DNA from 2 places in the Lactiplantibacillus sp. 3062 genome. Region 2 is predicted to be linked to the other one. Evidence: predicted binding sites of a transcription regulator. Region 2 holds the regulator's gene; the other holds the start of a gene.
The links. The regulator LexA, encoded in region 2, represses DNA repair genes until DNA is damaged. The targets are predictions, from matches to a motif close to CNAACANNTGTTNG.
Positions count from the first base shown of each region.

Region 1: the regulator LexA is predicted to act here: its motif matches at 4,660-4,673, upstream of parE (DNA topoisomerase IV subunit B).

Region 1 covers NZ_JBVAYE010000002.1:203,279-209,617, reverse strand. The annotation lists gene parC (DNA topoisomerase IV subunit A) at 19-2,469, opposite strand; gene parE (DNA topoisomerase IV subunit B) at 2,483-4,489, opposite strand; gene plsY (glycerol-3-phosphate 1-O-acyltransferase PlsY) at 4,974-5,600, shown strand; gene ACWQAU_RS03925 (aldose 1-epimerase family protein) at 5,795-6,339, opposite strand, start outside.
Region 2 covers NZ_JBVAYE010000002.1:7,801-14,139, reverse strand. The annotation lists gene ACWQAU_RS03055 (lysophospholipid acyltransferase family protein) at 1-588, shown strand, start outside; gene ACWQAU_RS03050 (YneF family protein) at 645-881, opposite strand; gene ACWQAU_RS03045 (DUF896 domain-containing protein) at 979-1,218, opposite strand; gene lexA (transcriptional repressor LexA) at 1,370-2,002, shown strand; gene ACWQAU_RS03035 (DNA alkylation repair protein) at 2,092-2,229, opposite strand; gene ACWQAU_RS03030 (hypothetical protein) at 2,627-3,256, shown strand; gene ACWQAU_RS03025 (hydroxymethylglutaryl-CoA synthase) at 3,306-4,475, opposite strand; gene ACWQAU_RS03020 (hypothetical protein) at 4,511-4,903, opposite strand; gene ACWQAU_RS03015 (hypothetical protein) at 5,067-5,459, shown strand; gene ACWQAU_RS03010 (glycosyltransferase family 2 protein) at 5,905-6,339, shown strand, end outside.

The DNA.
Region 1 (6,339 bases), 200 kb from region 2:
AAGTATTCGCATTGGAAACTATACCGTTAGTGGGATCGGATGGATCTGCATAGAAACAGGTTCCCCTTCAGTATCAGTATCAACTACAAAAGAGCCATTAGAATAACGCGCACTAGTAGGATGATCATCATTCAAGATCGAATGGTGCTTACCACGATCAGTCAGCACATCAAGTGCAACCCCATTTGCGTCACTAGCAACTAAGACATAATCAGCGACCCGGTGTGGATTATTTTTTAACTCCCGTAAGACTTGAACGCCCCGCCGTGCACGACTTGTCACGGGTAAATCTGCCACCTTCATCTTCTTGAATGAACCCCGTTGCGTAATCATGGCAATCAAATCATCATCTGCGGCGATTGTTGCCCGTACAATGGCATCGTCGCGCAGATCCATAGATTTCACGCCGACCGCCTTCGCACCAATCGTTGGGACCTCGCTTAAATCATAACGAAGGCCATACCCATGTTGCGTTATCAGAATCAGGGTTCCCGTTGGTGCAGCTGGTAAGTATTCGACTGTTACAACGGTTGCATCGTCTGACTTCATTTTGATGAACTGGCTAGCCCGAGTCTTATAAGTTCGACCCGGCGTGTAATCAGCAAAAGCCGTTTGTTTGATATAGCCATCACTAGTTGCCACTAAGAATTTTCCGGTAGCTTTAAGGTTCTCAAAAGAATAGACCCACGTGATGCGCTCGTTTTCAGCCAGCCCAATCGTCTGAGAAATGTGCTCACCGGTATCTTTCCATTTGGCGTCAGCAATTTCATAAATCGGCCGGTAAATGAGATGGCCCATGTTGGTGAACATCATTAAATGATCTAACGTGCTATTTTTAGCTAGATAGATCGGATAATCCTCATCTTTAAGCCCGTTATCATCGGGCTCAGACGCTGAATAAGAGCGTAAGCTGGTTCGCTTGATATAACCATCATGGCTAATCATAACAATGACGTCTTCTTGTGGAATCACGACCTCGGTCTTGACCTTTAATTCTTGAATTTCATTTTGAATCTCAGTCAAACGGCTCGTTGGATAGGCTTTTTGAACGGCCTTTAGTTCGCGCCGTAAAACTTTATCGAGTTCTTTAGGCTCTGCCAGAATCAGCTGATAGGTTGCGATAGCCTTGGCCAGTTCAGCTGATTCTTTTTCTAGCTGCGTCACATCGGTATTGGTTAACCGATAAAGTTGCATTGTCACGATGGCTTCAGCTTGAATCTCAGAGAAATCGAATTGACTGACCAAGTTCTGTTTGGCGTTCTTCTTATCCTTGCTACCACGAATCGTTTTAATTACTTGGTCGAGGATGGACATCGCCTTGATTAATCCTTGAACGATGTGTTGGCGATCCATAGCCTTCTGTAAGTTAAATTGGGTCCGACGGGTTACAACGTCCCGTTGATGTTCCAAGTAGGCCGTTAGAATCGTTTTCAGCCCAACGTGTTCGGGCCGTTGATGATAAATGGCGACCATATTGAAGTTATAAGTAATTTGTAGATCGGTATTTTTGAGTAAGTAAGTCAGAATACCTTCTGCATTGACGTCACGCTTCAGTTCAATCACCACTGATAATCCCTGACGGTCACTTTCATCACGAACTTCGGCGATACCTTCGATCTTCTTCAGAATGCGAATTTCATCAATTTTTTTCACCAATTGCGCCTTGTTAACTTCATAAGGGATCTCTGAAACTTCAATCTGTGATTTATTCCCCTTAAGCGGTACGATCTTGGTTCGCGAACGCACGACGATACGCCCACGGCCAGTTTCATAGGCTTGCTTGATACCTGCTAAGCCTTGAATGATCCCCCCAGTTGGAAAATCGGGGCCCTTGACAAAGTCCATCAAATCTTCAAGCGTTGCCTTAGGGTGATTCATCAGGAATAAAATCGCATCAATGACTTCACTCAAGTTATGCGGCGGAATTTCCGTTGCATAACCGGCTGAAATCCCCGTTGCCCCGTTAACTAATAAGTTCGGAAAGCGGGCCGGTAAAACAGTTGGTTCGTACTCCGTATCATCAAAATTTAGGACCATATCGACAGTCTTTTTATCAATGTCTTGAAGCATTTCACCAGCGATTTTGCTCAAACGTGCCTCGGTATACCGCATGGCGGCAGCCGGATCACCGTCCATGGAACCATTATTCCCGTGCATTTCAATCAGCGGTTCCCGTAACTTCCAGTCCTGACTAAGACGAACCATTGCTTCATAAATCGAAGAATCACCATGGGGATGAAAATTACCCATGACGTTTCCGACTGATTTAGCGGACTTACGGAACGCTTTGTCAAAGGTGTTGCCATCCTGATTCATGGCGTATAAGATTCGTCGTTGTACTGGCTTCAAGCCATCACGGATGTCTGGCAAGGCCCGTTCTTGAATAATATATTTAGAATAACGGCCGAAGCGGTCGCCCATGACGTCTTCAAGGGTTAGTTCTTGAATTTTTGGTTGTTCAGTTGCCATTTTACGACCCCCTCTATTGTTTTAGCTGTTGTGCCAATTCTTCGTCGGCTTGCTCATGTGCGGATGAGACGGCCTCGTTATCTAGTAACGACCCGTCTTCGTCCAAATTAAAGTGGACGTTACTTTCGATCCATTTTCGACGAGGTTCAACTTTGTCACCCATTAACGTTGTGACCCGTTTTTCTGCTAAGGCAGCGTCATCGATTCGGACTCGGACTAAGGTCCGTTTTTCAGGATCCATGGTTGTTTCCCATAGCTGTTCCGCGTTCATTTCGCCAAGTCCCTTGTAGCGCTGGAGTGCATAGCCCTTACCAAATGACTTGGTCTTGAGCGTTAACTCTTCGTCAGTCCATGCATATTCCGTCCGTAACTGCTTGTTCTGCTTCTTTTGTAATCGATACAGCGGTGGCAACGCAATGTAGATTTTACCAGCGTCAATCATTGGCCGCATGTACTTATAAAAGAATGTCAGTAAGAGAATTTGAATATGGGCACCATCGGTATCGGCATCGGTCATAATAATGATCTTGTCATAATTACTGGCCTTAATATCAAATTCGGGACCAACACCCGCACCAATTGTGTAAATCATGGTATTAATTTCTTCATTCTTGACAATATCAGCTAATTTGGCCTTTTCGGTATTCAACACCTTACCACGTAATGGCAAAATTGCTTGAAACTTTCGATCACGCCCCTGTTTAGCTGAACCACCGGCCGAATCCCCTTCGACTAAGAATAATTCATTCTTCTTAGCGTTTTTAGACTGCGCTGGCGTTAATTTTCCAGAAAGTAACCGTTCCTGCTTATGACGCCGCTTACCGTTTCGGCTTTCATCACGGGCCTTACGGGCAGCCTCACGAGCCTGCCGAGCTTTGGTGGATTTGCGAATCAGCATTTGAGCAAATTCACCATTTTCCATCAAGAAGAATTGAAGTTGTTCACTCACAATATTATCAACAATCGTTCGTGCTTCGGGTGTTCCGAGCTTTTCCTTAGTTTGACCTTCAAATTGTAAGAGATTTTCCGGTACTCGTAATGAAATAACAGCGGATAACCCTTCACGGACATCGGAGCCTTCCAAATTTTTATCCTTGTCCTTCAATAGGCCAACCTTGCGAGCATATTCATTGAACGCTTTCGTCCAGGCACTGCGGAACCCTACTTCATGAGTCCCACCGTCTGGCGTTCGCACGTTATTGACGAATGACAACAAGTTTTCCGAATAGCCATCGTTGTACTGCGCAGCGACCTCAACTTCGACACCTTCCTTAGTGCCGTCAAAGAACATAATATCCCCGAGGGTGTCCTTATCTTCATTGAGGTAACTGACAAACGCCTTGATACCATCTTCGTAATGGAAGACCAGCTCTTGTTGTTGATTTTCCCGTTCGTCAGTCAGCGTGATTTTGACGCCTTTCAGTAAGAATGCAGATTCACGCAACCGTTCAGCCAACGTTTGAAAATTATAAACCGTCGTTGTAAAGATACTAGCGTCCGGCTTAAAAGTCATTGTCGTTCCAGTTGGCTTATTAGTCTTCCCTTTCTTTTCAAGGGTACCGACGGGATGACCCCCATCTTTGAAATGTTCAACGTAGCGGTAGCCATCACGGACAATGGTTACCGTCAATTCGGACGACAATGCGTTAACGACGCTCGCACCGACCCCATGCAGCCCACCAGAAGTCTTATAACCACCCTGGCCGAACTTACCACCAGCATGCAAAACCGTGAGGATAACTTCAGGTGTTGGAATACCGGAAGCATGCATTCCAACTGGCATCCCACGACCATGATCGACAACGGTGATGCTGTTATCGGCGTGAATAATCACGTTGATTTCTTTACCATAGCCAGCTAAGGCTTCATCAACGGCATTATCGACAATTTCATAAACTAAGTGATGGAGTCCGCGGCCGTCTGTAGAACCGATATACATTCCGGGACGTTTCCGAACGGCTTCTAATCCTTCAAGTACTTGGATTGAAGAATCATCATATTTTGGGCTTTTCTTGGCCATTCTCACAACTCCTTTTATCTTTAAAAATCTACCTCAACTAGGTGCGGCTTTCAGGTAACCGTAATAAAATAGTCCTAAAAGTCCCAACCTGTCAAGGTACAATTATGTTAATTTCTAATTGTCACTTGTGGCTCTTCATCTGTTAGCATACACGTTAACAATTAAAATAGCAAACACACGTTCGCGTCTAAAACTATCTTTTAAAAATTAAGCCACTTACTAGCTTACCTCATGTTGATTCTAAGCGCCAGTTCAATGAATAAACTTATTACTGGTCACGACTAGTTCTTAAAATGCGTGATTAATTTGACAGTTAGCGCTTTAAAGGCCCTAACCACCCGCTTTTAGGCACATAATAATTATCAAAAAATCATTTTATTTTCATAATTTGACACGCAATCATCATTTTTTAAACTAATTAATCCCCACAATCTTAAAAAGAATGCTAAAATATTGAGTGATTCTATTGCAGGAGGAACCAACTTTGAAAATAATAATTATGCTGATCATCGCCTACTTAATTGGCGCGATTCCTTCGGGTGTCATTATTGGCAAGTTTTTCTTTCACACTGATATTCGTCAAGCAGGTAGCGGTAATATCGGAACTACCAACACGTACCGGGTCCTAGGCCCGACCGCTGGGACAATTGTCATGGTGATGGATATTCTAAAAGGCACCATCGCAGCACTACAACCGACCTTGCTATTTCATATGAATAACCGGTATACCTTATTGATTGGACTAGCAGCTATTTTAGGACATACTTTCTCAATTTACATCGGCTTTAAAGGTGGTAAGGCCGTTGCCACGAGTGCTGGGATCTTATTGGCCTACAACTGGGAGTTCTTCTTAATTGCTAGTGCCATCATGTTATTATTGGTTTACACGACCAGTATGGTCAGTGTTGCTAGTATGACGGCTTTTCCAATCGTCACGTTGATTGCAATTTTTTACTATCAGGATTGGTTGCTATCACTCGTGGCCTTTGCATTGACCCTCTTCATCTTCTATCGGCACCGCAGTAATATTGCACGTATCAAAAACGGGACCGAATCATTGGTACACTTCGGACTTGGTTGGCGACGTCAGCAACGGGCTAACCGCAAATAATTATGTTACTTTCAAGACCATTTCATTACTGAGTGGTCTTTTTATTTAGGAACGGGTAAGCTTTGGTGCTGGGTTTGTATTTTTTGTTTCTAGTTAAAGTAAGATGATACAATTCTTTATTTTGCTATCTTTTCAGACCACAATAAAAACCGGTCAAACCTGTCGACCGGTTTCACTAAACCACAGTATTTTAGTTAGAAAAAGCTAATCGCATATTTAGCATCAAACGTCTGGTTCGCTGCAAGCCGGTTAATGCCCATCTTATGGCTTAATTGACCGTCGCTATCAACGTTATCCGCAATGCCCCACCATGGCTCTAAGCACACGAACGGCGCTTCTGCGGGGTATGGTGACCACATGCCGACGTATGGTGCATCTTCAATCGTCATCGCTACCCCATGATCATCCAGATCAGTGTCCAACATTAACGTCGTCTCGTGATGATTCAAATCCAAAATCAGGGCATCGTCCTTAAACAAATCCCGGCTAAGTGCTAATGGCTTGGTCAGGTCGAAGTCATCCGCATTTGCCGCATCGTTCAACGGTGCCTGTAATGGAATATGCGCGTAGACCTTTCGTGGTGCCACAGTAACCTTATAATCAGCTAGTGTGCCCGCCGGATCAGCGAGTGGTACGTTAAATGCTGGGTGCCCACCAACAGAAAATAACAGCTCTTGATTAGCTGGATTATGCACATTGTAGTTAACGGTCAATTCATGATCCGTCAACGTATAAATCA
Region 2 (6,339 bases):
ATTAACGGTCGGCCCCGCTATCAAGGACGGGAAAACCTACCAGAGGGGGCCTATATCTTAGTTGGGCCACACCGCACGTGGTTTGACCCGTTGTACTATGCACTGGCTGGCAGCCCAATGAAATTTAGCTTTATGGCCAAGGAAGAACTATTTAAGAATCCCGTTCTGCGGTTCATTCTCGTTCATGCGAACGCCTTTCCTGTCAATCGGCAACATCCAGGACCTTCAGCAATCAAGACCCCCGTCAAATTTTTGCGCAGCGGTAAGCTTTCACTAATCATGTTTCCATCAGGAACGCGCCACTCACAAGAACTTAAGGGCGGTGCAACCGTCATCGCTAAGATGGCCGGTGTTCCACTAGTCCCAACCGTTTACCAAGGCCCATTGACCTTCAAACAACTCTTTAGCCGTCAGCGGGTTACCGTCCGTTTCGGTCAACCGATTGATATTGATCGTAAACTGAAATTGGATGAAGCTGGTCAAAAACAAATTGAGACTAAAATGTTGCACGCTTTTGACGACTTGGATCGTCAAATCGACCCAACGTTCAAATACGTTGATCCTGCTACAACCCGTCAGAAACATTAAGTTCGATAATAAAAAAGTGTCGGTGATCGCAATTTAAAGCGAGCCGACACTTTTTACTACTTGTTATCGTTTTTAGATGCAGCTTTCATCGAATTCAACATCTGATGTAACTTCTTTTCGGATGGGCGTTGACCCATTTGCATCATCATACTACGAAGCATCTCTTCACTAATTGGTGGATTTTGCTTCAAGTAATTTTGCATATAGTGCCGGGCACCGAAGAAACCACCAGTTAACCCAACCAATACGCCGATAACGACGATTAAAATCCAAATTCCTGTAGACACAGTCATTCCCCTCCCTTATTACAGTCTTCATTAAACTAGTCTACACAAATTAACAATAAAAGAAAAGGAAAATTTGTCAGTTGACAAATTTTCCTGAAATCGGTTAATCATCTCGAAGACCGCGATCGCGTTGCACTTGACGGACCTTTTCTGGCGTAACCTCTTTACCATCTTTATCATAAACCTGAAGCATTTCAACTTGTTGCCGAAAACCGGCGCGAAATTCCTTCAAGTATTTTTGCCGCAACTCTTGACGTTCGGCTTCTTCTAGCTCGGTGAGCCCCTCGGCTTTCGCCTTATGAGCTAACTCATTGATCCGAGCAAGCAATTCTTTTGAAATCAAATCAGCAGCCCCTTTCACTCTTGAAATATACACGAAATTAGACCCTAAATCAATTAATAGTGTTTGTCAACCGAACATTTGTTTGAAAGCTATGAAACGCTATGCTACAATTGGTTTAACCAATAATGAAAATAAAAAATGAGGTGCCAAGATGAGTAAAACATCGGAAAGCAAACAAATGGCCGTTCTTCGCTTTATTTATGAACGTGTCAATGAAAAAGGATACCCGCCAACCGTTCGTGAGATTGGTGAAGCCGTTGACTTATCTTCGACTTCGACCGTTCACGGCCACATTTCACGGCTAGAAAAAAAAGGTTACATCCAAAAAGACCCAACTAAGCCACGTGCCATTGAGGTAACGCCAGCCGGTTTCGAAGCACTGGGCGTCGAAACTACGCCACATCAAATTCCGGTACTTGGAACGGTAACCGCCGGCCAACCAATTCTTGCCGTACAGGAAGCGACGGATTATTTTCCAATTCCTAAGGAACTTGAATCATTCGGTGGCGACCTTTTCATGCTCACCATCCGTGGCGAAAGTATGATCAATATCGGTATCATGAATGGTGATCAAGTCATTGTTCGGCGTCAAAGTTCCGCTGACAATGGTGATATCATCATTGCCATGACCGATGAAAATGAAGCGACTTGCAAGCGATTCTTCAAAGAGGCCGATCACTACCGACTACAACCTGAGAACGACACGATGGCGCCAATTATCTTGAACAACGTCTCTGTATTAGGCAAAGTTGTCGGTTTATATCGCGACATGCTGTTTCAGTAAACTATCACCCACAAGATGACAATTCAATTTGTCATCTTTTTTATTCGCCAGTTTTTAGAGCAGGTTGATGGCATGCCTACAGATTCCACTCACAAATATTTACACCCTTCCCGCCGTGCCAGGGACGAGAGCACGTTATTTGCGACAAAAGCACGCCCCCATTCCGGATTCACCTTGCCATAATCCCGTAGTGCCCAACCGATTGCCTTCTGAATAAAAAAAGTCATCATCACCCCGATTCGTTAGTATCGCCGTTTGTAAATTGGCAATCCGTCCTCTTTCAAGCCTAATCGAAGCGCGATACCTACTCGTCGCACCTATTTATCGGTAGCTCGTAAATATACCACCCGCTTGTTGTAAACAACCGTGCGCTGAGAGATACGCTGCAAGAACCTTGCGCCAGGCATCAACACTATCCCACTGTGGCGTTACTGTGATTTGGTGGTAGCACCATTGCTATTGAATCAGCGGCGCCTGATTCTCCCGATGTATCGACAGAAAAAGTGCTGGCGTCAAATTGGTTATTAGTCGGATCTCTTTTCAAAATATTTCAAATCTGTGACGAACAGCCAATAGTTCAATGGTATAATGATTATACTATTTTAAACATTGGGAGTTGGTTACATGTTGTTCCTAGCCATTATGGGCTTGATTGTTTTTCTATTAGCATTATTTTCCGTGATTTACGCACGTCAAACCGGTGGTGGTTGGAAATTTCTAACACTAATTACGGTCCTCAGCGCCCTGGTCACCATCTACGCGGTCGTTAAATTGCCTTACTGGCCATACAACCAGTCACAGCAATCGGCGCGCAAAGCATCATCTAGCACGAGTACTAGCGCTAGTACCAGCAAGTCCAAATCAACGAGCTTGAGTTCCTCACAAGTCGTTTTTAACGAAGCCAGCACCAAACGCGCGGCCGCAACGACTAAGTTGAATGAAGAAAATATCCTTAAACAATTACAATCTAACTATCAATCGATTGGTACCGTTGCATTCACCAAGTCAACGAAAACATATACGATTACGCCAACCAATAAAAAGTACGTTAAATCTTTGAAGACGATTAAATCATATCCATCTCAAAACCAAAAAGCAATCACCACGATTACTTCGAATTTTAAATCGTTGTCAAAATCGCTCCAAAAGAATCTTGCCGCTGGTTACACGATTCAGTTGCTACAACCAGATACCACTGACAAGACGCTGTTGAGTGTCCAAGATGGTCAAATTATGACCAATAACTTCAAATAGGAAAAGTCACTTGTCTAGCAAATTTGCTAGTAACAAGTGACTTTTTTGTTTAAACTTGTTGATCTAAATATTGACGTTGTTCGTTCTTTTGACCGGTCAATACGAATCGATGGGGATCATCAGCATAGCTGACCGACTGATCATCGGCCCGCCATTGCAATTGATGACTGAATAAGGCTTCATACTCCGCCACACTAACTCGGCGACGACGAGCCAACCGTTGTGGTAGGCCATGATCTAAACCGGTCTGATAATCCGGCTGAATAACCCCGGTATAAAATTCACCCTCGGCACCCGAGCCATAACTGAATAATCCGAGTCGATTCCCTGGTTGTAACTGAGGATCAGTCAGTAACTGCGATAACAAGCTCAAATAGAGTGAACCAGTATACAAGTTACCAACTTGTCGATTTAGCTGACGCGCATGTTCGAAGTGCGCCAACCACTGGGCTTGTTTCTCGGCATCAACTAATGGTAACACGCTTCGAAGCGCTTTAAGTCCCATCTTTGTATATGGCAAATGAAAAACCAAGGCCGTCAGTGCGTCTGGACTAGTTTGAGTCGTTTGCAGGTAATTCTTAAACACATCTTGAAAATAATCAATATAGATATTAGACGAGTATTTGCCGTCAACTAGGGCTTCTGTATGATACAACGGTCGCCAAAAGTCCATCACATCTTCGCTCAGTAGACTTGACTCAGTACCCAGTACTAATACTTTAGGATCCGCACTAATTAACATAGCAACCGCCCCACCACCTTGAGTTGGCTCGCCCGGTGTGTTCAATCCGTAGCGTGCCACGTCACTACCAATGACCAGCGCCTTTTTATCTGGATGAACACGCACGTGATCTTGGGCCAGTTGGACACCAGCCGTCGCCGCATAGCAGGCTTCTTTCATTTCAATTGTTCGAACCCGCTGACTCAAACCGAGCAACTTAGCGACGTAAATCGCACTCGCTTTGGAATTGTCGATCCCCGACTCGGTACCGACGACTAATAAATCAATAGCCGCAATGTCAGTCGCTGTCAGCATCGGTGCGGCAGCATTAGCAGCTAACGTCACTACATCCTGACTCGGCGGAATCACCGCCATTTTAGACTGACCAATACCAATCAAATACTTATCAGGTTCTGCCTGGCGAGCTGTCGCCAGTTCCGCCATGTCTACGTATAAATGTGAAGTTGCAAAATGCAACTTGTCGATTCCAACTTTCACGTCTTTTCCTCCAATTTGTTAATGACAATAAGGGATTAATATGCACGTCCGCGTGGCCCTAAGTAATGAAAATCAGGGTCAGTTCCGACCCGATAGCAGCTGAAAGCCCGACTAATTTCATTATGAAAAGTCACAACAATTGCCGGTGTCGCCCAAGTAGACGCCGCCCAAAAAACGGTGTCATCAAACGCCCGGTTGTCATTCGGGTAGCGGTGATAGCCTTGTACATTGTCCCAAATGGTGCCGTGCGTATTCAACCAATCTTCAGCAAGTCCGGCGTCCACCTGCATCATCACGTCTTGATTATCAGCAATCAAACTACTTAGTTTTTGCCAATCGAGTTGCCAATCATGAATATGGGGATTCGGTCCGCGTGTGCCAAGCGGTGTATGCCCCAATGCGATCGGTGTCAATTCTACAAAATCCATCTTGACCACCCCGTTCGTTAACCATCCTAAGATTTCTTAACTATTATAGCATTTCACGACAAAAATACTGCCCGCAATTGCTTGACCTGGGACGGGTTCCATAATTTATGCTGTTATTAAATAAGGCGATTAAGACAAGCACCCAGTAAGGAGCGCGGTAAACATGTGGTTCTCACATCATCAAAAACGAAATAGTCTTCAGGCACCCGTCGCCGGTACTTATACGGTGATTCCCACTGCCACATCACCCCAACAAATCGGGCTATTAGCCATACAACCGACCAGTCCGGTGATTAATGCCCCGATTGATGGTGATATCATTAGCCTGTCACCCTCGCGTCTCGTTATCAATTCGCTGAGCAATCAACATATTGAACTGCGTATCGACCGGCCGAACTTCCACAACAAGTGTACCTGGCAAGTACGCGTGGGCGATTCCGTTTCACCATTAACAATTGTAGGGACACTTTATGGATCCTTAAAAGACGTCACCATTGCTGTCTATCGAATTGATACCATTCAGGCCACTAATTGGGTTTCGCTCGCAAATAATTAGCTGTTTACGGCTATAGATTCATATCCGCTAATTGGGCATTTCGGTTGTCAAAATATAAATTTGACGGTTGTGAATATTTCTAAGTCCACCTTGACACCCATCGCCCAATCTCAAAAAGATAAATCACAATAATCACTTTTCCAACAGCTTCAACGGGCCATGCTACTGTGCCCAGTTGGAGTTGTTTTTTTGCAAACTACTCAACACTGCCAGGTGTGAAGTTTGAAATAACATGGCGCATCGCTGTCGACATAATTGATTGGTGGTGTAATTGACAAGCTATCGTGACATCATTACAATTTTTGTGGTTTGATATTTGATTGCTTTATACCTTAATTCAAGCTATGATATTCATACTGGTTTAAAATTCCTTTCTTTATTAATCAGTAGGAGCCCTAATTAATAGATCAATCTAAAAATTATAAAAAGGTCGGATACAATTATTATGAAAACCATGAGTCTTGTTGTTCCATGCTATAACGAGGAACCAACGATTGAAATATTTTATAACACCGTTGAAAAAGTCTTGGCAGATAATCCAGAGTCGTTCAAGGATATCACTACTGAATATGTTTTCGTTAATGATGGCTCATCTGACGACACTTTGAACGTACTACGAACTTTAAACGCCGCCCATCCTGACACTGTCCACTATGTCTCCTTTTCGCGAAATTTTGGTAAGGAGGCTGGTTTATTAGCCGGTTTGGAGCACACCATTGGCGATTACGTCGCCGTCATGGACGTTGATCTACAAGATCCACCGACTTTATTGCCTAAAATGCTGGCAATGCTTCAAACCGGTGACTATGACTGTATCGGTACAATGCGGGAAAATCGCGTTGGTGAACCAATGATCCGGTCATTCTTATCACGCTCGTTT